Kordia antarctica: one gene and its partner. The protein of the gene in region 1 interacts with the protein of each later gene in a pairwise test. Links are inferred from orthologs where the notes say so. Each region holds a gene or a part of one and is shown in the gene's direction. Other genes may lie near its edges. The genes, in order: IMCC3317_RS16355 and dnaE.

Region 1 (11,588 bases):
GCAAAGCGAAAGATACATTTCAGCAATACGGACAACTCTTAAATCGTATTGAAGAAGCAATATTTACGTCAAAAGGCTTGTTAGAAAAACAACGAAACATTCACAGCGATGTACAAAAAGCGTCCACACTTGTTAGAGAATTTTCAAAACGAATAGATGCCTTAGATAACAGAAATAATATCTTGGTGGCAATCTTCTTAAATGGACTTTTATTGTGGGACATTTCAAAATCATATCAAATAGAAATCTGGATTGACAAACACAGCCAAAAAGTAGCGCAATGGTTTGATGTGGTTACCTTTTTTGATGCGTACAACAGTTTAGGAAACTTTGCGTTCAATCATCCAAAATTTGTGTATCCAACAATTACGAAAAACGGAAACCAGGTTTTAGACGCCAAACAATTAGGACATCCATTACTGCGAACAAAAAACAGAATTGACAACGATTTCAACATCGGAAACTCAGAATTTTTCATAATTACAGGCGCAAACATGGCAGGAAAAAGTACATTTCTCCGAACGGTTTCGTTAAGTATTGTCATGTCAAACACAGGTTTGCCAATCTGTGCAGAAAACGCAAACTATTCGCCTATAAAACTCATTACAAGCATGCGTACAACGGATTCGTTGGCGGAAGGCGCTTCGTATTTCTTTTCGGAATTGCAACGCTTAAAAATGATTGTAGATCAAATCAAGGACGATACGTATTTTATCATTCTTGATGAAATTCTCAAAGGAACAAATAGTCATGATAAAGCAATGGGTTCTAAAAAAATTGTGCAAAAACTCGCGTCACAAAATGCAGCAGGAATCATTGCAACACACGACTTAAGTTTGTGCGAACTTGACAAAGAAATTGATCAAGTCAAAAACTATTTCTTCGATGCAGAAATCATTGATGACGAACTATTTTTCGGCTATCAACTCAAAAAAGGAATCTGTTCCAACATGAATGCTTCATTCTTATTGAAGAAGATGGAAATTGTGGAATAGACTTTTTAGACTGACTTAGAAAGTTGGATTTTTAGATTTTTTATTTGAAACGTCATTGCGAACGATAGTGAAGCAATCTTTATTTTTTTCAATTTTTCAATCATTTAATTTTTCAATAAATAAAATAAAATGGAAGCATATAAAAATTTTGAAACAGAAAGACTTTTCATAAAACCAACTTCAGTTGAAGATGCTGAATTTATCTTTGAATTAATCAATTCTCCAAAATGGATTGAAAATATAGGCGACAGAAATATTAGATCTGTTGAAGCTGCAAAAGATTATATCGTAACTAAAATGCGTCCTCAATTGGAAAGACTTGGATTTTCAAACTATACGCTTACACGAAAAATAGACAACGTAAAAATTGGAACTTGTGGATTATATGACCGAGAAGGATTAGAAGGAATTGATATTGGTTTTGCTTTTTTGCCCGAATATGAAAGAAAAGGATTTGCTTTTGAAGCTGCCAATAAAATTAAAAATGTAGCATTCAATGAATTTGGAGTTAACGCAATAAGTGCCATTACATCAAAAAATAATACGTCGTCTCAAAAACTATTGGAAAAGCTTGGTTTAAAACTTACAGGAACAACAAAATTGCCAAACGAAACGGAAGAATTACTTGTATATAAAATGTATCGAGAACAAACCCAATATTGAACGAAATCGAAAAGAAATCTGCTTACTTATAAACTTCTTGCATTGGTTTTTTTCAATTTTTCAATCATTTAATTTTTCAATTATTTAGTTTCAACCTGTAATAAATCTCACGGAAGTGTACTAAAAGAGAAATACAAAATCACAAACGATGAAAACTAAACTTTCAATTCTATTATTTCTTTTTGCTTTCGCGAATCTACTCGGACAAGAAACCCAAAAAACACCTGCTTTTGAAGTTTCCGTTCATGGAAAAGGCGACACCATGTTCTTAATTCCTGGATTATCTTGTTCGGGAAATGTTTGGAATGAAACCGTTAAAACATACAAAGACAACTACGAAATTCATGTCATTACATTGGCAGGTTATGGTGGCGTGAAACCAATTGCTTCGGAGAACATTCTGCAAGAAGTCAAAACAGAATTAATCGGATATATCAAAAAGCATAAAACCAAAAACAGCATTTTAATTGGTCACAGTATTGGCGGATTTACAAGTTTATTAATCGCAATTGAAGATCAAAATCTAGTTTCAAAAATTATCATTGTAGATAGTTTACCGTTTTTGGCTGGTTCTTACAATGATGCAGTCACAGTAGAAGTTGTAAAATCTTCCTATGGAATGATGAAAGAAATGTACATGCCAATGGACAGTTTAACGTTGAGAAATACGCTAAAACAATCAATTAATGGAATGATGCGCAACAAAGAAAATCTTGAATTTGTAGTAAATGACGCAGCAAAGTCAGACCGTAGAACACTTGGATTTACAGTATTTGAAATGTTAAGTACAGACATTCGTGATGACATTCAACACATAAAAACGCCAACATTAGTTTTGACAAACTGGAACAAACCTATTCCACAATTTCCTAACTTTACACGTGCCGATAAGTTGAAAATGTATCAAAAACAATATGAAAATTGTAGTTCGTGCACAGTAAAAATTATAGACAAAGCAGAACATTTTATCATGCTCGATAATCCAACGGAATTTTACAAGGAAGTTTCTAATTTTATCAACGAATGATTGTAAAATTAACAGTGAATTTTTTTTCTGAAGTATAGAAAAGGTTTTGCGTTAAAAATTTTCGAAGCCTTGGAGAAAATTTAGCAAAAGTTTTTCGGTTTTAGTTTTCCGAAGAGAAAACTAAAAATACCTGCCAGAAAAATGCCTTTTCTTTTGTTTCTTTTCTTTGGGCAAGCAAAAAATAAGAAAGATCAAATAAATTAAATGTAATCAATGATTTTATCAGTTATTTCTAATTTATATAAAATGTAAAACACGCGCATGCGAGAAGATTATTTCAAAGAAATCATCACACATCACAAAGACAAAATCTACCGAATTTGCTTTGCATATCTCTATGAAAAAGAATTGGTAGATGATTTGTATCAAGAAGTATTAATCAACGTATGGAATGGACTCAAAAATTTCAAAGGAAATTCAAAACTAACAACTTGGTTGTACAGAGTTACGCTAAATACAACAATTACGTTCAACAGAAATACTAAAAAACACCTGTCACTTTTTAATAATGAATTGCCCGATACGTTTGAAGCAGCCATTGATACAGAACGGCAATCGCAAGAAAATCGTGTGAATAAACTCATGCAATGTGTACAAAAACTCAAAAAAGACGAGCGGTTAATTATCAGTTTAGTTTTAGAAGAACTGAGTTACAAAGAAATTGCAGACATCATCGGAATCGAAGCCAACAATGTTGGTGTTCGTATTAGTAGAATCAAAAAACGACTTTTAAAAATATACAATAATGAATGATTTCAACGATTTACAAAACGATTGGAACTCAGTTTCTTCTAAAGAAATTGAACGAAAAGATGTGAGCGATTCATTATTTGGAAAGCTCAAAAAACTACAACGCAAAATTGTGTTTGGAAACGTATTAATGAGTATTTCTTTTGCAGTAATATTTGTAGTTTTTGGTTGGTTATGGAAGGCAAATCCGCTCAAAGAACGTTCGGATAATTTCTATTTAGCATTAACATTTATGTTCATTCTATTAACTGTGACTTTAGCAATGATGTGGTATCGCGTATTATTTTGGCGTACGCCGAATGATATTTCGGAAAACATGAAATCATTCGCGACGAAAATGCTGAAAAAACTAAAATATTTCAAGTGGATTACCAATTTTTTTATGCCAGTTTATTTGGTATTATTAGCTATTGGAATGACGATTTATTTTCAAGATGTTTTGCATGAAGCAACGTTGCAATTTAAGTTGATAGCATACGGAATGACATATAGTTGGCTGTTAATTGTTGGATTTATCATCGTTCGAAAAAAGCAACAAAAAAACAACAAAGACGTAGATCCGATTATTGAAAATTTAGAAGAAATTCTGGAGAATTTTTAAATAGATAAAAGAGTCAAGAATATTGTTGTAAGATGTTTTGAATGGATTTCGTCATGCTGAACTTGATTCAGCATCTCACTAGACATACAGAAATGCACTTTTTGTTCAATATTGACGCTTTAATTTATTATGCTTAATTTTCAACAGACAACAGACAACAGACAACAGACAACAGACAACAGACAATAGACAACAGACAATCATGAACCACATTTCCAAACTTCCAAACATAGAAACCACGATTTTTACCGTGATGAGTCAATTAGCAGCACAGGAAAACGCAATTAATCTTTCTCAAGGATTTCCTAATTTTCCTTCTGATCCAAAATTGATTGAACTTGTTCAGCAAGCATTGCGTGAAAATTACAATCAATATGCGCCAATGCCAGGCGCGTTAATTTTACGCGAAGCAATTGCAGAAAAAATGGAATTATTGTATCAACGAGATTACAATCCGGCAACAGAAATTACGGTTACAGCAGGCGCAACACAAGCTATTTTTACCATTATAAGTGCATTTGTACGACCAACTGACGAAGTCATCATATTTACGCCAGCATACGATTGTTACGCACCAGCGGTTGAGGTTCACGGTGGAAAAGTAATCCCGATTCAGCTGAAAGGAAAAGAATTTTCAGTGGATTGGAATGAAGTTCGAAGTAAAATTACGACGAAAACAAAGTTGCTAATTATCAATACGCCGCACAATCCAAGCGGAACGGTTTTGTCAAAAGCAGATATGTTAGAATTGTCGTCAATTCTAGAAAATACAAACATTATATTATTGAGTGATGAAGTCTACGAACACATCATTTTTGATGGCGCACAACATCAAAGTGCGGCTTTATATCCGAAACTTGCCGAACGCGCTTTTATTACAGCTTCTTTTGGGAAAACATTTCATAATACAGGTTGGAAAATGGGCTATTGCGTTGCGCCAAAAGCATTGATGCACGAATTTAAAAAAGTACATCAATTCAATGTGTTTTCAGTGAATCATCCGATGCAAATTGGAATTGGAAAGTATTTAAAAAATCCAAAGAATTATTTGGGACTTCCGGCATTTTTCCAGCGAAAGCGAGATTATTTTCTAAATGAAATTAAAGATTCTCGTTTTACGTGGAAACCATCACAAGGAACGTATTTTCAGGTTTTATCTTATGAAAATATTACGGACGAATTTGATACCGAATTTGCCAAAAGATTAACGCGCGAATACAAAATTGCGTCCATTCCGCTTTCTGTGTTTAACACGAATAAAGAAGATCATAAATTGTTGCGTTTCTGCTTTGCTAAAACAGAAGAAACGTTAGCACAAGCTGCAAAAATTTTGAATAGAATATAAAAAGGACACTTCGAGAGTCTCAGTGTCCTTTTATTTTACCTAAATAATTTTTTCATTAATGTACTACACAAGAAGTGATGCAAATAGTTCTGAATGAACGTCCTCCACCATTTATTGTGTGTTGTTTTTTAGGATCTAAATTTGCAATTGATGCTTTTACTAATTTTAATGATTTTGTTTTTTGAGTTTTCATAAGTTTTGGTTTAATGAGGTTAATGAATAAATTTTAGTGTGCGTGACAAGATGTAACACACATTGATGTTCTACTATTACAATCGCCAATGCGTGTGCGTCCACCAACAACTTCTTGTTGTGTTTGTGGATCTAAATTTGCAATTGACGCCTTTACTAATTTTAGTGATTTTGTTTTTTGAGTTTTCATAAATTTTGGTTTAATAAAGTTAATAAGTTAATTTTTAGTGAGCGTGACAAGAAGTAGCGCATACAGAATATTCTATACTTCCGCAACCTGTCCAAGGGCTTGTTCTACCACCGATAACTTCTTGTTGTGTTTGTGGTTCCAAATTTGCAATGGAAGCTTTTACTAACTTCAGTGATTTTGCTTGTTGTTTTTTCATGGTTTAAAGTTTAAGATTGTTTAATAATTCACTTCTTATATAGGTTACAAATATTCCCTAATATTTCGCGATTTTTGTTTCTTAAAAGTATACTAGAAATTGCGTCATTCAAAAGATTGTTAACGCAAGAAGCATAAAAATTGTAGCAATTGAGGTAAGAGAAATTATATGAAAATTAGAAAGTGAAGCATAAAAAAACCAGAAGCTAAACTTCTGGTTTTTGAAAAATTATACGATATAATTACTGTTAATAACAAACAATGTCTCCACATTGTGTAGCCATTCCAGAATTTCCAAGTCCCGTATCTCCTTGGCGAGTTCCGCCTTTAAGTTGCATGGAAATTTTTTGATTAATTTGAGAGATAGTTGCTTTTGTAAGCTTCAATTTTTGTAACTGCTTTACTTTCATAAATTAAGATTATTTAGTTAGAATAATGTGAAAGATAGCATATTCAAAAGCTAAAACATATAATGGTGTACTATGTAAACCTCAAATTATTTAATTTGAGGTGTCATTTCCTAATGTATTCTCAAGATTCTTAATATAATAGGAAGGATACAATTTTGTATACGCTTTAAAATATTTTGTAAACGAATTTGTACTCTTATATCCTATTTCTTCGGCAATATGCTTGATAGAATAGTTGCGAAATTTTGAATCTTCTTTGAGCCGTTTCAATACATATTCAATACGTAATTCGTTGATATATTCGTAAAATTTTTTCTGCTTATACGTTGTAATAATTTTAGATAAATACGTCGTGTTGGTCTTTACTTTTTTTGAAATTGTTTGTAGCGTGCAATTACTATTTAGATAAAAAAGTGATTGTTCTAACTTATCCAAACGCTCTAAAATGGCTTGTACTTTTTTATCTTCAATAGTAAAATTAGCTTTCTTTTTTGGTACTTTTTTAGCTTCAATTTGTGAAACTAGTTTTTCAAAAATGACTTTATTTTGTTTTCTAACTTTGATGAATTTAAACAAGAAAAAGCCACACAATCCTAACACAAAAAATGTGAACATAATTACATAAACCAATCTATTTCTCAACTTAGATGTCAAGGAAGAAAGATCATCATTTTCTTTGCGAACCGTTTCATATAAATCTTTAATAACTTCAATTTGTCTCGTTTCGTTGTATTTATTTAACTCTATATATTTTTGCGTATACGCTAAATAGTATTCGTTTTGTTGAAGTTGCTCATACGAATTTGCCAACGTACGATACGTTCCTAATAATTCTGGCGGATTGAAACTATCTACTTTTTCCGTATTTTTTGTAGCAACAATAGTTTCTACTTTTTTAAGAAATTCAACGGCTTTTTGATAAGATTTTAATTCGTAATATGATTTTCCTATATAATAATAGATTTCTGTTAATCGTTTTTGATTATTGAGTCCTTTTGTAATCTTTTCTGCTTTGGTTAAATATTCAATAGCTACTTCAAAATCACCTTTGATAAAATAGGCAATTCCAAAATCGATATAAAAATAACTCACACCTTCATCGTCGTTAATAGCCAAACTCTTTTGCAATCCAATTTTAGAATAATGCAAGGTAGAATCGGGTAGTTGTAAACGTAAAAACGTGCCGCCAACGCCCATATATGAATTAATTGCAATCAATGGATCTTCAAATTGATATTGATCGGCTAATTGCGCATTGTGTTTGTAAATTTCCAATGCTTCATCAAAAAATCCCATGCGCCTTTTTATCTTCGCAATATTGGCTTTTGCTTTAATTTTTAATTGAATATCGTTTCGTTGATTTGCAATGTCTAAGGCTTTTAGGTAACTCGCCAACGCTCTCTTATTATCGCCAAGATTTATAATTGCAGTACCTTTTGTAAGATATGATTCTGCCAGCGAAACGTCATTATTTAACTTCTTTGCAGTTACAATGGCGGAATCACAATAGTGAATAGCAAGCGAATAATTTCCTTCAATAGTAGCAATGCGTGCATTTTGAAAATGTGCATTAAAAACACCTTCTGTGTCGTTTGTATTTCTACTTTTTTCTAGCAGAATTTGTGTGTATTTTTTGGCTAAATCAGGATTGGAATGTTTCTGTTGAATGATAAATTCTAAGATTTCTTTTGAAGATGCATTTTCGGGCATTTCTTGCGCAAAGGTGTTTGAAGCAAATACTATGAAAACAATATAACTCCAAAACGTAACTACCTTTCGTATCATAAAAACTTGATTTTGAGAAAATGGAATGCTCTTTTTTGAAAAGTACGTTAAAAACTGTGGTAGGGCATTTTTAATTATGACTTTTCATGAAAGAAGATAAAGAGTTAAAAATAATAATAATAAAATATATACATCTTGTTTTGAGTTTTATTTAATCTTAAAAAGGAAGAATGTAAAAAACAGCAATAAAATTTTTGCATCATTTCAATAAAAAAAGCTTCTCGTCGAGAAGCTTTTTCATATACATTGTTCTTAAAACAATCTTTTATTAATGGTGTTGGCAACATGGAGCTGCTGGTCCATCAGAGGTTGTCGGACGGAGACCTTTTCCTTTAATTTGATCTAAACTCTCCAAACGTGCAATTGCCATTTTTGCTAATGCTAACTTTTTGATGCTTTTTACTTTCATGGTTATAAATTTTTAAATTGGTTATGATCTAAATATAACTATTAAATAAGAACAAAGCAATTTTGCTCAAAAAAAAATAAGTATTTGCGGATAGAATAGACAAAGAATTAACTTTGTTTTTTATCATACTCAAGTTAAAATAATTTTTGTGCTCCAGTGTCTAAACACAAAAAGCAACGCCAAATCTCACATGGAGAAGCGTTGCTTTTCTAAACAAACTTTGCGTTGAAATTAGTATCACTGCATTTTGGCTAACATTGTCTTAGCATTTGTATCATTCGCATCCAACTCCAATACTTTGTGGTAGTTTTCCGTTGCTTTTTCATAATTTTTTGCAACAAAATAGGCTTCTGCCAAACTATCATAACAGTTTTTATCTGTTGGAAATAATTTTGTATTTATAGTAAAAACGGTAATCGCTTTTGATGTCGCTTTCGCGCGAAGCAACACATAACCATATGTATTTAATTCACTTAAACTTTTTGAATACGCCTGTAGTTTGGAAGTCACTTTTTCTAAATTTTCAGTTACGTAAGAAGCGCCTTTTTTAGTGAAAATATGATCCAATTGCGAAACAACTTGATACTTATGTTCGTATGATTTTCCACGACAAATTTTCAACAAATCGGCTTCCAAACTTTCCACAGGATGTTCTACAATACGTCCAACTTCCTTTCCTCTTTTATTGTATACAATAAAGGTTGGAACTCGATGAATATTCAAGTCTTTTTCTTCACCATTTGGTCCTTGTTTATAAGATTCTCGAACATTATTAAGTCCGACAACGCGTAAGTTGCTTTCAGGAAAATTGGCAGCTTCTAACACTTTATAAAGCTTTGGTACTTCACTTTTGCTATCGCCACACCAAGTTCCCATAAATACTGTAATTGTATATTTTTTAAGGGTTCGCTTGAGTTTTTTCACAATAACTTCATCAGGTTTGTACGCTTCGTAATTTGGTGTAAACCAGGAATTAAAAGTGTTCGACGTAAAACCATCTTTGGTAATTTCGCCCAACATTTTTTCACGACCTTTTGCATCTTTGGTAACCTGATTCACTTCTTGCGAAAGCGAAATTTGACATAGTAAAAGAAATGTAATTGCGATGATAATTCTGTTCATTTTTTGATTGTTTTAAATTGATGATTCAAAACTTCAACAATTAAGAATAATACACTAAAAAAGTGTACAACACGTTCAAAAAATAGTATGAAATACATGGAATCGTGCAACACATTTCTTGTAGTTAAAACAGACGTTTGTACAGCAAAACGCGTATTTTATCCGCTAATATTTGAAGAACGCTGCGTTTATTAGTACTTTGAATGCTTGTAATAACCGCACATGAATTTTTTTAGCCATAAAATTTCTAAAATACTGATTCATATTCTGTTTTGGATTTTGTTCACTTTTGTTTCTTTATTTTACTTTTCAGATTATTATTGGGCAGAAAATCCGTTTCTACAATACTTATCTATTTTAGTCATTATTGTGTATGCGAATGACTTTATTTTGTTGCCTTTTTTTGAAAAAAGAAAATGGTATACAATCTACATTCTCATCATTGCATTGATTAGTTTTTTAGCCACACAATTGTATTGTTATGCTTTTGCAGAATGCGGTTGTAGCGTTGTAAAATGCTTGTCAGATTATGTGTGGCAAACCATTGTTCCGATTATCTTTTTCTCCTTTATTTGGATGTTGTTTCGGTATTTGGAGAAGAAAGATGAAGTAGAAGCAATTCAGCTAAAACACACGGAAATGGAGTTAAAATTCCTTAAATCGCAGATAAATCCGCATGTATTATTTAATAATTTAAACACGATTTATTCGTATTCATTAGAAAAACCTGCGCAAGTACCTGAGTTGATTTTGATGTTGTCCAATAATTTAAAACATGTGTTATATGAAAGCAATGCAACGTTTGTTTCGCTTGAAAAAGAACTCACATTTATAGACAATTATATTGCGTTTCAAGAAATTAGAACCGAAGGAATTAAAACGATTCACTACAAAAAAGAAGTTTCCCAATTCAATTATGAAATTGCACCTTTGTTATTGATTACTATTATTGAAAACGCTTTTAAACATAGCACAATAGACACACATATTCATATAAAAATCAAAGTAGAAAATGACACGTTAGCATGTGTTTGTACGAATGATTTTGATGCAACAAAAATAGGTGCAGTCGATCAAATTGGTTTGCAAAACCTTAAAAAACGATTGGATTTAATTTATAAAGACACCTACGAATTGAAGATTGAAGAGAAAGAAAAGTATTGTGTAACGTTAAAATTACAATTGAAATGAAGGAGTTGAATAAGCTGAAATGTATTATTATTGAAGATGAAATTCCTGCACAACGCATTCTGAAAAGTTATATTGAAAAAGTATCACATTTGGAATTAGTGGCAACATTTAATGCTGCTTTAAAAGCATATGACACGTTATACACAGAAGATATTGACTTGATTTTTTTAGACATTAATTTACCCGATATTTCTGGATTGAGTTTTCTGCGAACGCTCAAAAATCCGCCAACAATTATTATGACAACTGCGTATCCTGATTATGCAGTAGAAAGTTTTGAGTTTGAAACCATTATTGATTATTTAGTGAAGCCGTTTTCGTTGGAACGTTTCCTAAAGGCAATTCAAAAAACACAGCGGAATCAACCCAGAGTTACTTCTGCGGAAGCGACAAAAGCAGTTTCGGACACCTTATTTTTAAACGTTGATAAAACCTTTTATAAAATTCAGTTTCAGGATATTTTTTATGTCGAATCCGAACGAAATTACCTCACATTAGTAAGCAAACCGCAAAAACTATCTTTTATAGGAACATTGCGCACTTGGAAAGATAAATTGCCTGAAAATCAATTTGTTCAAATTCATAAATCGTTTGTGATTAATAAAGATCATGTTGATAAAATCACGGGAAACGAAGTGTATATTCACGACAAACGCATTCCGATTGGAAGAACTTTCAAAGCGAGATTGTTTGAAGTGTTGGATATTACTGGG
Region 2 (13,658 bases), 300 kb from region 1 along the record:
TTTCGACTAAAAACGATTGCTAAATAGTACGGTTTAAGCCTAGCAGATTTTGTATTAAACCCAATAAATAAAACTATATAAAGTACATTAATACTTCTGTGTTCAACTCATAAGTGCAATACACTTACTTTTTAAAACTTACACAGTTTATGAGATACTGCCGATCTATGTTTAAATAAGATGTATAAAACCCTCCATCTGCAAAAGTAGTATCATCTGGTAGCGATTTCCATAAAATTACTTCACTGCCAACATGGTTGAGCCCTAGTTCTCGATAATTTTTTTGAGCTGTTCCATACATGCCGAAACCATTAACTACACCTGTTCCAACAGTCCAAGAAGTAGTATTTAGTAAATTTTGAGAATAAACAGTACCTATAAAAAGCAGCAATGTTAAAAGAGTAATTTTTATCTTCATTTGTATATTATTTATATGATTGATCAGTTAATTTAATTGCAATATAGTTTGTCCTTTATTTTGAATTGAATATTTTTTATAAGCGTCGCGTTTTTTAAACAAGCGTTGAATTTTTGATTGAAAAACAGGGTTTTATATACAGATTTTAATTTTTTAAATTCTAATGTATAATTCCAAATGCCAACATAAAATGTTAAAATCTCTTTATCCAAAATGCTAAAGTGTAGTTTAAGTTCAAGAGAATGAAAAAGTTTAGAATTATATATACTTGGAGTTGAGGGTTTATTATGCATTAAATTTTCATCATAAATACTTACTCATAATATATCCCATACCATAAACTAAGGTTTCCCCGTAATTAACTCTTATTCAATTACTTTACCTTAACACATTAATTAACTAAAAACTTTATATCATGTTAAAAAACATCATAGAATTAAAAGGAATTCAAACGTTAACCAAGCCTCAACAACAATCAATCAATGGCGGAGTTAGTAACTGTATCAGAAATTGTAGACAAGATTTCGCTGATTGTAGAGAACTTGGAGGTCCAAATTGTTCGGCAAATTTAGCCGCTTGTAAAGCCGCTTGTTAAAACTTTAAATATTTAGGAAAAAATATTTTCGCTTGATTATCAATCACTTAACGATTTTTAAATTCAAAACGTACTATAATTACGGTTTTACCGTAACACAAGTAATGTTTTATCTTATCCATCTCTTAAGATATAGTTTAATTTAGCTGAAAACATATTGAGGTTTAGGGGAATCTCATTATAATAGTATTATTCTATTAGATAAAAGGGAGATCATTCTTGTGACTACTCCCTTTTTTTTAGTGTTGCTGAGGAAACTTAGAGAAATATAAAAGTTAGTTATTTATTAAATTGAGAAATTAGGGGGTCTCATTTAGTAATCAAAATAACTTCCACAAACCTAAAAAGGGATTTCCCAAACTTTCATAAGTTTAGAAAATCCTCCTAAAACATATTCAGAAAAAGAAAACTATTTTATTTAGATTAAATAAAAATAATTATATTTGTAGCCGAATATAATTATTTAGTTTTATGTCTTTTTTAATCGATATAGAAGAAGTTCAAAAAAAGTCGAAGAAGAAAAAAAATAAAGCAGCCAAAAACTGTAAAAGTAAATGTTGCGATAAATTTAAAAAGGGCAATCGCTGTAAACGTTGCCCAATGTTTGATTTATTGAAAAAAGCTTCTTAAAAGCATTCTCTTTTATTTAAAAGCGTTCAATCCTGTAACGTCAAATCCTGTAATTAATAAGTGAATATCGTGTGTTCCTTCATATGTAACTACGCTTTCCAAATTCATCATGTGTCTCATAATTGAATATTCTCCACTAATTCCCATTCCACCTAACATTTGTCGTGCGTCGCGCGCAATTTTCAAAGCCATATCTACATTATTTCGCTTTGCCATAGAAATTTGAGCAGAAGTAGCTGTACCATTCTCACGCATAACTCCCAAGCGCCAAGCTAACAATTGTGCTTTTGTAATTTCAGTAATCATTTCGGCTAACTTCTTTTGTTGTAGCTGAAACTGACCAATAGGTTTGCCAAACTGAATCCGTTCTTTACTATAACGCAAAGCTGTATCGTAGCAATCCATTGCAGCTCCAATTGCGCCCCAAGCAATACCAAAACGCGCTGAATCTAAGCATCCAAGTGGAGCTCCAAGACCAGACTTGTTTGGCAATAAATTTTCTTTAGGAACTTTTACATTATCAAAAATAAGTTCTCCAGTTGCGCTTGCGCGAAGTGACCATTTATTATGGGTTTCAGGTGTAGAAAACCCTTCCATGCCACGTTCCACGATTAATCCATGAATTCGTCCTTCTTCATTTTTAGCCCAAACAACTGCTATTTGACAAAAAGGAGAATTTGAAATCCACATTTTTGCACCATTCAAAAGATAATGATCGCCCATATCTTTAAAATTCGTTGTCATTCCGCCAGGATTACTTCCGTGATCTGGCTCTGTAAGACCAAAAGATCCAATCCATTCACCAGAAGCTAACTTTGGTAAATACTTTTGGCGTTGTTCTTCATTTCCATATTTCCAAATAGGATACATTACTAATGACGATTGCACAGAAGCTGTAGAGCGAACTCCAGAATCTCCGCGTTCAATCTCTTGCATAATCAATCCGTAGCTAATCTGATCCAATCCAGCACCGCCATATTCTTCTGGAATATACGGTCCGAAAGCACCAATATCTGCTAATCCTTTAATAATTTGTTTTGGAAACTCAGCACGTTGTGCGTAGTCTTCTATAATTGGCGAAACGTCTCTTTTTACCCATTCGCGGGCAGCGTCTCTAACTAATTTATGTTCTTCTGTCAAAAGCTCATCTAAATTGTAATAATCAGGAGCCTGGAATAAATCTGGTTTCATTGATTGTATTTTAATAGCATTTTTAATTATACCAAATAGTACTTAAACTATCATTTTAAATTTTATTTAGTATCACTTAAATTTATGAAAATTCCACAAATCTGCATTACAAAAGTAACCATTGAAATCTCACAAAACAAAAACGAATTGTTATAATTTTAAATAAAAATCTTTTGTCAATAAAATGTATGCTTCTGTGTATTGATGTCTTGTGGTTTCTATAACTAATTCTTCTGTGGTAGTCTTTGTTTCTTCAAATGAAAATGTCAACAAACTACGTTTAAAATCGACTTTAGGATTTCCTTTTACATGACATATTTTTCTTGGAAATAATCCGTTGGCTTCCGCCAGATTTATAAAATGCTCGCATTCTTTATATGGAATAACAGTGCAAAATGTTCCAGATGGTTCCAATAATTTAGAAACGCCTTGTAGTAATGCTGAAAAAGGCAACGCGTCTGTAAAACGAGCCGTATCTCGTTGCATATTCTTAGTTTTAAAATCTTCTGTATAAAAAGGAGGATTCGACACAATCAAATCATATGTATCTTCAATTTCATCAACAAATTCATCCAAACCTGCATGATAACAAAACAGGCGATTGCTCCAAGGAGAATTTTCAAAATTATCAACTGCTTGTTCGTACGCATCATCGTCAATCTCAATAGCATCAATTACTTCCGCAGTAGAGCGTTGCGCTAGTTGCAAAGCAATCAAGCCTGTTCCTGCGCCAATATCTAAAATTGCAAACGGATTACTTTCAACAGAAGCCCAAGCGCCAAGTAAAACGCCGTCGGTACCAACTTTCATAGCAGTTTTATCTTGTTGAATAGTAAATTCTTTAAAGCGAAAAGGTTTGCTCATAAGTTACTGTAAATACAAATCTATCAAACCTTCTGGAGCTTCAATATAAATCGTTTTTGCTTTTCGGTCTACTTTTTTAATAATAGCGTCATTAATCGGAATCAAAATTTCAATCGTATCACGTAAAATCTCAAACAAAGGTTGTGAAGTAGAATCATTCACACCAGAAATTATTCCAACCTTTCCAAAAGAAGCATCTTCCACTGCAAAACCAATAACTTCGTGGTAATAAAACTTATTTCCTTCTAGCTTTGGTAGAAATTCTAATGGCAAGTACAATTCACTTTTCAGTAACTGATCCGCTTCTGCTTCAGTATTTACATCTTCAAACTTCAATCGCAACAAATCTGACTTGTGTAACGATGATTTCTCAATAAAAAACGGAATAAAATCGCGTCCGAGTTTAATAAAAACAGCATCCAAATCATCGTACAAATCGGGTTGATCTGTATCTAGTTTTGCTAGCAATTCGCCTTTAAAGCTATACTTCTTAACAATCTTTCCTAAAAAAAAACAATCTTCAATTCGCATATCTCATATCATAAAAAAAGCCTAGCAAATTTACGATTTACTAGGCTCAAAATTATATGTAAAAAACTATAATTTATTCTTCTTCACCAGCTGCAGGAGTTTCTCCAGCATCTTCAACTACATCCGCTACAACTTCTTCCACAACAGGAGTGTTTGCAACAATACGAGCATCATTAACAGCTTTTTCTGCTTCCAAAGCTTTCGCTTTCGCATCAGCTTCAGCTTGTGCTAATGAACCTACTTTACCTTCAACTTGTCCTTCTTTCTCAGCAATCCAAGTGTTAAATTTCTCATCAGCTTGTTCTTGTGTTAAAGCACCTTTACGGATACCACCAAGTAAGTGATTCTTGTACATTGCACCTTTATAAGAAAGGATTCCTCTTGCAGTATGAGTTGGTTGCGCACCATTCTGTAACCACTGTACAGCACCATCAACATTTAAGTCAATAGTTGCAGGATTTGTGTTTGGATTATAAGTACCTAATTTTTCTAAGTATTTACCATCTCTTTTTGCACGTCCGTCAGCGGCAACGATCCAGTAAAAAGGTTTTCCTTTTTTACCGTGTCTCTGTAATCTAATTTTAACAGGCATAAATAATTAATTTGTGAGGTTCTCGACCTCTGTTATTAATGAGTCGGCAAAGATACTAATATTTCTGAAAAACAAATACTTATATCCTTTTATTTGGGTATTCCCACATGAAAAAATGTGGTCGTGCCTTCGTTAGTCGCTTTTTTAGCGAAAAATTACCGTTCCTAACTTCCAAATTACAATTCAAAAATTCGCTAAAAAGAGCTCCAACATACCACTCTGTCACTAATACGGCTTTTGAATACTGTTAATAACTATCTGCTAAAAACACAAAAGAAATTCGTAATTTTATCCATTCAAATTTCTCCACACAAAAACTGCATATGTACTTAATATTTGATACCGAAACTACCGGATTACCAAAACGATGGGACGCACCTATTTCAGACACGGATAACTGGCCTAGATGTATTCAAATTGCTTGGCAATTGCACGATGAATTGGGAAATCTCGTTGAGCATCAAGATTATTTAGTGCAACCAGACGGTTTTAACATTCCGTATGATGCAGAAAAAATTCACGGAATATCTACGGAATTAGCAGCCGAACAAGGAATTTCGTTGCAAGAAATGTTAGCGAAGTTTAATGTTGCATTATCAAAAGCAAAATTCATCGTTGGACAAAATCTTAAGTTCGATCTCAACATTATGGGCGCAGAATTTCACCGAGAAAATGTTGCTAACAAATTGCAAGAGCTTCCCGTATTAGATACCTGTACGGAAGCGACAGCCAGCTTATGTCAATTACCAGGAGGAAGATTTGGGAAATTTAAACTTCCAACACTAACAGAATTACACAACTATCTTTTCGGAGTCGGATTTGGAGAAGCGCACAACGCAACTGCCGATGTAGAAGCAACAACACGTTGTTTTTTAGAATTAATTCGAAGAAAAGAATACAGCATTGAAAAACTAGATGTTACGCCAGATTACTTTGAGCGTTTCTCAGAAAACAATCCGCAGCCGATTAAATTAATTGGTTTAAAACACATCAATCTCAAAAAAGCATCTGAAAAAATTCGGCAGCGTTTGGCAAAAATTCAGCCAGACGACGGAATTTCTAAAGAAGAACTTGCGGAGAACATTCAAACCTTGCAAGATGCGCCATTTTCGCACTTGCACAATCATTCGCAATTCTCAGTATTACAATCAACTTCAAGCATTACCGACTTAGTAAAAGCGGCTTCCAAATACAATATGGAAGCGGTTTCCATTACAGATCATGCAAATATGATGGGCGCGTTTCACTTTGTGTCAGCAGTTAGCAATCATAATAGAGGAGTCAAGGAACGAATCGCGGAAGCGGAAGCAAAAGGAGAAACAAGTGACGAGAACATTCTAAAGCCAATACTAGGTTGTGAATTTTTTGTCTGCGAAGATCATTTAGACAAAACAAGAAAAGACAACGGATATCAAATTGTATTCTTAGCCAAAAACAAAAAAGGCTATCACAATTTGGCAAAAATGTCCTCAATTGCATATACACAAGGATTTTATTACGTTCCGAGAATCGACAAAAAAGTAATAGAACAATACAAAGAAGATTTAATTATTTTGACAGGAAATCTCTACGGGGAAGTTCCAAGCAAAGTTTTAAACATCGGAGAAGTGCAAGCGGAAGAAGCATTGCTCTGGTGGAAAGAAACCTTTCAAGATGATTTGTATGTGGAAATCATGCGGCACGATCAAGAAGATGAAAATCGTGTAAATGATGTGTTGTTGAGACTTGCCAAAAAGCACGAAATTCAATTAGTTGCGACGAATAATACGTATTACATCGCACAAGAAGATGCAAATGCACATGATATTTTATTATGTGTAAAAGATGGCGAAAAACAAGCAACACCAATTGGACGCGGACGCGGATATCGGTATGGAATGCCAAACCAGGAATACTATTTCAAGTCGCCAAACGAAATGAAAACCTTGTTTAAAGATTTGCCAGAAGCAATTCTTTCCATTCAAGAAATTACAGATAAAGTAGAACCATACGAACTTGCTCGTGATGTATTATTACCTGCGTTTGATATTCCAGAAGAATTTCTGTTTGAAGAAGATAAAGCTGACAAAGGAAAACGTGGAGAAAACAAATATTTACGACACTTAACATATGTAGGTGCCAAAAAAAGATACGGCGAAATTACGACAGCAATTGAAGAACGACTCGATTTTGAACTTGCTACGATTGAAAAAACAGGATATCCAGGGTATTTCTTAATTGTTGAAGATTTTATCCGCGAAGCCCGAAATATGGACGTTTCGGTAGGTCCAGGTCGTGGATCTGCGGCAGGTTCAGTAGTTGCCTATTGTTTATGGATTACGAATATTGATCCATTGCTGTACGATTTGCTTTTTGAGCGTTTCCTAAATCCTGATCGTGTGTCGATGCCCGATATTGATATTGACTTTGATGATGAAGGAAGAAGTCGCGTAATGGATTACGTAATTGATAAATACGGTAAAAACCAAGTTGCGCAAATTATTACCTACGGAACAATGGCGGCAAAATCGTCCATTCGTGATACTGCGCGTGTGTTAGATTTGCCTTTAAGTGATGCAGACAGAATAGCCAAATTGATTCCAAATGCAAAACTTGCTAAGATTTTCGGAAAATCGGATGCGGAACTCAAATCAAAATTCCGAACAGAAGAAATACTGCTAATTAACGAATTGGTGAATCTTTCGGAAGAAGATGGCTTAGAAGCGGAAACCATAAACATGGCACGTGTCTTAGAAGGTTCGGTTCGAAATACAGGAATTCATGCGTGTGGAGTTATCATTACGCCAGACGATATTACAAAATTCGTTCCGGTTGCTTTGGCGAAAGATTCCGAAATGTACTGTACACAATTTGATAACTCAGTTGTGGAAGATGCTGGTCTGTTAAAAATGGACTTCTTAGGATTGAAAACCTTAACCTTAATAAAAGATACCGTAAAGCTTGTCAAATACAAGCATGATATTGACATTGATATTGATGAAATTTCCTTGGATGATGAAAAAACTTATGAGTTGTTCCAAAAAGGAGAAACCGTAGGTGTATTTCAATATGAATCGCCCGGAATGCAAAAACATATGAAATCGCTCAAACCAACAACGTTTGCCGATCTCATTGCAATGAACGCATTGTATCGTCCTGGACCAATGGAATACATTCCGAGTTTCATTCGTAGAAAACATGGAGAAGAAGATATTGAATACGATTTAGATGCGTGTGAAGAATATTTAAAAGAAACTTACGGAATTACAGTCTATCAAGAGCAAGTGATGTTGCTGTCGCAGAAATTAGCAGATTTTACCAAAGGTGAAGCCGATGTTTTGCGTAAAGCAATGGGAAAAAAGCAGAAATCGGTGTTGGATAAGATGAAGCCGAAATTTATAAAACAAGCTTCAGAAAAAGGACATGCAGCTGATAAATTAGAGAAAATCTGGAAAGATTGGGAAGCATTTGCAGCGTACGCCTTTAACAAATCGCACTCTACATGTTATGCTTGGATTGCGTATCAAACGGCATACTTAAAAGCGCATTATCCTGCGGAATATATGGCGGCTGTACTTTCTAATAATATGAATGATATTAAAACGGTTACCTTCTTTATGGAAGAATGTAAACGTATGAAATTGGACGTTTTAGGACCAGATGTAAATGAATCGTTTTACAAATTTGCGGTAAATGATTCAGGTGCTGTTCGTTTCGGAATGGGCGCAATAAAAGGCGTTGGACATGGCGCAGTAAAAACAATTGTAAAAGAACGCGCAGAAGGAAAATATAAATCTGTATTTGATCTCGCGAAGCGAATAGATTTACGCGCAGCCAATAAAAAAGCATTTGAAAATTTAGCGCTCGCTGGCGGATTTGACTCGTTTGGAGATACGCACAGAGCCCAATATTTACACACAGAAAACGATAATATTACATTTTTAGAAAAAGCGGTAAAATATGGCGCAAAATTTCAAGAAAACGCAAACTCTGCACAAGTAAGTTTGTTTGGAGAAGCAAGTGATGTGCAAATAGCCGAACCGTTAGTTCCGCCATGTGAAGAATGGGGAACCATGGAGAAATTGGCGCGTGAAAAAGAAGTCGTAGGAATCTATATTTCTGGACATCCGCTAGATGATTTTAAAGCGGAAATGGATTATTTCTGTAATGGAACGCTTGGTCAATTTTCACAAATGGAGAATTACTTGAATCGTGAAATTGCGTTTGGTGGCGTTGTTACAGATGTGCAACACAGAGTTTCTAAAAACGGAAAAGGTTGGGCATTATTTACTGTGGAAGATTATACAGAATCGTACGAATTTAGAATTTTTGGAGAAGAATATTTAAAGTTTAGACATTTCTTTGTGCCAAACTCGTTTGTGTATATCAAAGCGTTTATTAAGGAAGGTTGGACTAATAGAGACACAGGAAAAAAAGGTGATCCGAGAATTCAATTCAACTCCATGCAACAACTCCAAGACGTCATGGAAACTACGGCGCGAAAGTTGACTATTCAATTAGATGTCAATAGATTAAAGGAGAAAAAACTCAATTTTATAAACGAAATTTTATCAACGCACAAAGGTGATAAATCATTGCATTTTACGTTGTACGAACGAAAAGAAAAGATAAAATTACAAGCACCAAGCAAAAATCAAAAAGTAAATATTACACAAGAATTATTGGATGCATTGACTGAGGAAAATGTACGATATAAGATTAATTAGATATATTTTAAATGCTAAATGCTAAATGCTAAATGCTAAATGCTAAATGTTGAATTTTAAATAATGAATTTCTAGTAACGTGAGTTCGATCTAACTTTGTTGCTATATAATTGATTTTCAAAAATTTATTAAAAATGTCAAATCGAGTATTATTGAAATCAAAATATATTTTGATTGGGTTCTCGACTGCGCTCGAACTGACAAACAGTTGATTTAATTGACTTTTCATTTATTACTAATGATTTCTTATGTCGAACTCACGTTAGTAGTGAAAAGCATGTAAAATTGTAAAAAAATAGCTTTTCAAGGAGCAAAATATCATTTTACTAACTTTGAAGCGTTTGATATGAAATTATTGTGAATCAATAAGATATCATAATAATGTCGTAAATTACACATTCACTCATTCAAAAAGGCGGTTTACTCAAAGTAGCTTTTCTATATAGATTTCGAGTGCTAGATTTGATAAAAATAAAACAGTTATACTTATGAAAACACAAGTAACATTTACACGAAAATTATGGATTGCTACAATTTTGATGGTTGTTGCATTCACGTTTAATCCAATGTATGGACAATCTGACACAAAAACTACAGCAGAAGCACAAAGTGGAAGAACTATTAAAGGAATTGTTAGTAATGAATCTGGACCTTTGGATGGCGTTAATATTACGTTGAAAGATTCAAACTCGGGAACTGTAACAAATGCCAAAGGAGAATTTACGTTTCCTAAACCTTTGAAAACAGGAGATGTTTTACTAATTAGTTATTTAGGGTACCAAACAGCCGCAGTAAAAATTAAAGCCAATACGAGCTTTATAAGAACCGCATTAACTGAAGAAATACTTGAGTTTATGGGAAGTTTAAATTCGAATAAGCGGTACAAATCTAAACGCACAAATTAGGAAGTATTCACAGCATAGTATTTTTTAATGAGCATTATAAAATATAGTTTTCTATTCATTTTTGTATTCCAAATTCATGCGCAAGCTTCTGATTTTCCAACGATTAGTTTTGAAAAGGCAGATAAAATTGCATTGGAATACAAAAATGAAAATCTTAGTAATTTACCTGAGTTATCGTATAAACTCACTTCAGATTTAACAACCGATGTTGAGCGTTTTAGAGCTATTTTCAAATGGGTTTGCAGTAGTGTTTCCAATGATTATAAGTTGTATTCAAGAAACATGCGAAAGCGGCAACGATATAAAAATGATAGCTTAAAACTTAGCGATTGGAATGAAAAGTTTCAAAAAATAGCATTTCGAAAACTCTTAAAAGATAGAAAAACCATTTGTACAGGGTATGCGTATCTTATTAAAGAATTGGCGAATTTGGCAAATATAGAGTGTGAAATTGTTCATGGTTTTGCCAGAACAAGTACGATGAATATTGAAAAACTCGATACACCAAATCATTCTTGGAATGCTGTTAAACTAAATGGAAATTGGTATTTGTGCGATCCAACTTGGGCAAGCGGAATTCCTAATCCAACTTCATATCTATTTGAATTTCAATTTAATGACGGTTTTTTTCTGTCTGATCCAAAAATATTTTCTATCAATCATTTTCCTGCTGAAGAAAAATGGTTTCTTTTAGAAGATGAAAAACCTTCATTTGAAATGTTTCTGGAAGCTCCAATTATTTACGGAAAAGCGTACACACATTTTAGCAATCATACCAAACCAAAAAAACTGGAAAATACGGTGCTGAAAAACGAGAATATTCTTTTTGAACTTCAACTTTTAAATCCTGTAAATAAAGAAGATATTATTCTTTTAATTGATACAAATTTTAGTAGTAAAAAAATACATCCTGAGAAAATTTCAATCAAAAATCAATCACTAAGTATAGCATATAAATTTGAAACGACAGGATATTATGATGTCCATTTATATGTGAAAGATGATTTAATTTCGACCTACACTTTTGAGGTTAAGAAATAAAATCAACTATTCGTCACCCTGAACTTGATTCAGGGTCTCACTCATTATTATATTCCGAATTCTTAGTCATGTGTGATTCTGAATCAAGTTCAGAATGACGTACTGTAAGCCTTTATGACACTTAACGGATATGAAATTCAACTGTTTTTCGAATCTAAATAGTTTCCTAAATCCTGTAAAGAATCATCCCAAAATTGTTCGTAAAACTGTAGCCAATTATTGACTTCTTTCAATGGATTTGTATTTACATTGCAAAATCGTTCGCGACCTTTACTTTCAATCGTAACTAAACCGGCTTCTTCAAGTGTTTTGATGTGTTTTGTAATTCCTTGTCGTGTAATTTCAAATTGATTCGAAATCTGCGAAATAGACAATGCGGAAGTTGCAATGACTAAAGCGTGAAAAATATCACGCCGAGTCGGATCTGCAATTGCCTTAAATAAACGTGTGATTTTATCTTGCATATATTATTTTTTTAAATAATCACGTAATTGTGTCATGCAATGATCCCAACCGCCACTGAAACTTTCAAACATAGCAATAGCCGTTTCGCCTTTATAATCAGCAATACCTGAGTGTTCTAAGTGTAATTTTGTTCCTTCTGCTACGGTTTCTAATCTCCAAGAAACCGTAGTTTCAACAGTTGTATTTTCTACTTGCCAGGTATAAATTAATGTATAAGGATCTGCATTTTTTATTTCTCCAGTAATGGTATCACAACCTTTATCTTCCGTAGGGAAAAAAGTATATTTAAATCCTTTCTCAGCTTTGAAGTTGGTTTTTATAAACCAAGTAGATATTTCTTCAGCATTTGTGATAGCATTCCATACAGCATCAATTGAATGTTGAAATATGGTTTCTTTTTGTATTACATCTTTCATAATGGGTTTTATTTTTAATTAATATGCAGCTAACTGGTTGCTAAATTACGAATTAATTTCAGATAAGCAACTTTTTGGTTGCATATATTTCACAAAGAAGTATATGGCAGTTTTTATAAAATGTACAAAAAAGAGTTTTATTCAGTATCTTTGTACATCTATATGAGTATAAAGTAAATGAATAAATAAAATCAATATAGATATAACCAAAACGAATACTTGCTGTGTAAGTTTTGGTAGAATATTTGACTAATATTGCATATATCACAAATAATAAATAAAATAAAAATTTAAAACATACATATTATGGCTTTAGAAATCACAGATGCTAACTTCGAAGAAATAGTAATGAATAGCGACAAACCTGTACTAGTTGACTTTTGGGCAGCTTGGTGCGGACCTTGTAAAATGTTAGGTCCTGTTGTGGAGCAAATTGCAAAAGAATATGAAGGAAAAGCTGTCGTAGGAAAGTTAGACGTTGATGCAAATCAGCAATATGCGGCTCAATTTGGAGTTCGTAACATTCCAACAGTATTAATGTTCCAAAACGGAGAATTAGTAGGACGTCAAGTAGGTGTTGCGCCAAAAAACGCATATACAGAAGCTATTGACAAGTTATTAGTATAAAAATATATTTTCGATTAGAAGATGAAAGGTTTGGTGTATTGCCAAACCTTTTTTATTTTAGTGAAACTCAACTTTGAGAAGTCCAATAGACGCACTGAAATTTGTAAGTTGAACTAATTTCGCTGGATTGCGAGATTTTAAGAATGATATTTTAAAGTTTTTTAGGTTTTAGCGTTTATTTTGAAACTTAATATTCCAAATCGATTCAGCAGTAAAGTGGAATCTCAGATTGCATACATTTTGTGTCAACACGTACATCATTAATCAAAGAAAACGCTTGTGAATTTACAACAAGAATTTAATAAAACGGCAGGATTTAAGAATCTCGAATTGCTTGCACAACAAGTAGTGGAAGGATTTATTTCGGGAATGCATAAGAGTCCATTTCATGGTTTTTCTGCGGAATTTGCTGAACATAAAATTTACAATCAAGGTGAAAGTACGAAGCATATTGATTGGAAATTGTTTGCCAAAACCGATAAACTTTACACAAAGAAATACGAAGAAGAAACCAATTTACGCTGTCATATTATTATAGACAATTCGTCTTCAATGCATTATCCAGAAGTGGAAGCGCCATCAATTGCCAACTTAAATAAAATTGGATTTTCGGTACTTGCAACAGCTTCGTTGATGAATATTCTAAAAAAACAACGTGATGCGATTGGTTTGAGTAT

Evidence for each region.
Region 2: the proteins of IMCC3317_RS16355 (region 1) and dnaE interact in binary tests that used the Escherichia coli proteins (3 or more experiments, as listed by UniProt). The link is inferred for Kordia antarctica from one-to-one orthologs.

Annotation. Positions count from the first base shown.
Region 1 is NZ_CP019288.1:3,936,949-3,948,536, forward strand. What follows is about bases 3,474-6,309. They hold IMCC3317_RS16355 (methionine aminotransferase), read left to right. Parts: upstream 3,474-4,238; coding sequence 4,239-5,381; downstream 5,382-6,309. Other genes in these bases: IMCC3317_RS16350 (hypothetical protein), read left to right, coding at 3,474-4,036; IMCC3317_RS23210 (hypothetical protein), read right to left, coding at 5,437-5,574; IMCC3317_RS23215 (class I lanthipeptide), read right to left, coding at 5,608-5,763; IMCC3317_RS23220 (class I lanthipeptide), read right to left, coding at 5,798-5,959; IMCC3317_RS16360 (hypothetical protein), read right to left, coding at 6,207-6,309. Outside these bases: IMCC3317_RS16330 (MutS-related protein), read left to right, coding at 1-995; IMCC3317_RS16335 (GNAT family N-acetyltransferase), read left to right, coding at 1,125-1,658; IMCC3317_RS16340 (alpha/beta fold hydrolase), read left to right, coding at 1,807-2,685; IMCC3317_RS16345 (RNA polymerase sigma factor), read left to right, coding at 2,947-3,438; more of IMCC3317_RS16350, read left to right, coding at 3,431-3,473; more of IMCC3317_RS16360, read right to left, coding at 6,310-6,368; IMCC3317_RS16365 (helix-turn-helix domain-containing protein), read right to left, coding at 6,459-8,153; IMCC3317_RS16370 (hypothetical protein), read right to left, coding at 8,422-8,562; IMCC3317_RS16375 (thioredoxin family protein), read right to left, coding at 8,800-9,684; IMCC3317_RS16380 (sensor histidine kinase), read left to right, coding at 9,907-10,875; IMCC3317_RS16385 (LytR/AlgR family response regulator transcription factor), read left to right, coding at 10,872-11,588. UniProt on the Escherichia coli protein: Shows aminotransferase activity with methionine and histidine as substrates, and to a lesser extent also with phenylalanine.
Region 2 is NZ_CP019288.1:4,231,661-4,245,318, forward strand. The notes cover bases 4,822-9,727. They hold dnaE (DNA polymerase III subunit alpha), read left to right. Parts: upstream 4,822-5,144; coding sequence 5,145-9,527; downstream 9,528-9,727. Outside these bases: IMCC3317_RS17620 (hypothetical protein), read right to left, coding at 125-418; IMCC3317_RS17625 (hypothetical protein), read left to right, coding at 834-1,013; IMCC3317_RS17630 (acyl-CoA dehydrogenase family protein), read right to left, coding at 1,656-2,834; IMCC3317_RS17635 (tRNA1(Val) (adenine(37)-N6)-methyltransferase), read right to left, coding at 2,985-3,698; ribosome maturation factor RimM, read right to left, coding at 3,702-4,229; IMCC3317_RS17645 (30S ribosomal protein S16), read right to left, coding at 4,303-4,821; IMCC3317_RS17655 (carboxypeptidase-like regulatory domain-containing protein), read left to right, coding at 10,016-10,432; IMCC3317_RS17660 (transglutaminase domain-containing protein), read left to right, coding at 10,460-11,473; IMCC3317_RS17665 (ArsR/SmtB family transcription factor), read right to left, coding at 11,611-11,937; IMCC3317_RS17670 (SRPBCC family protein), read right to left, coding at 11,941-12,354; trxA (thioredoxin), read left to right, coding at 12,661-12,981; IMCC3317_RS17680 (DUF58 domain-containing protein), read left to right, coding at 13,261-13,658. UniProt on the Escherichia coli protein: DNA polymerase III is a complex, multichain enzyme responsible for most of the replicative synthesis in bacteria. This DNA polymerase also exhibits 3' to 5' exonuclease activity. The alpha chain is the DNA polymerase catalytic subunit.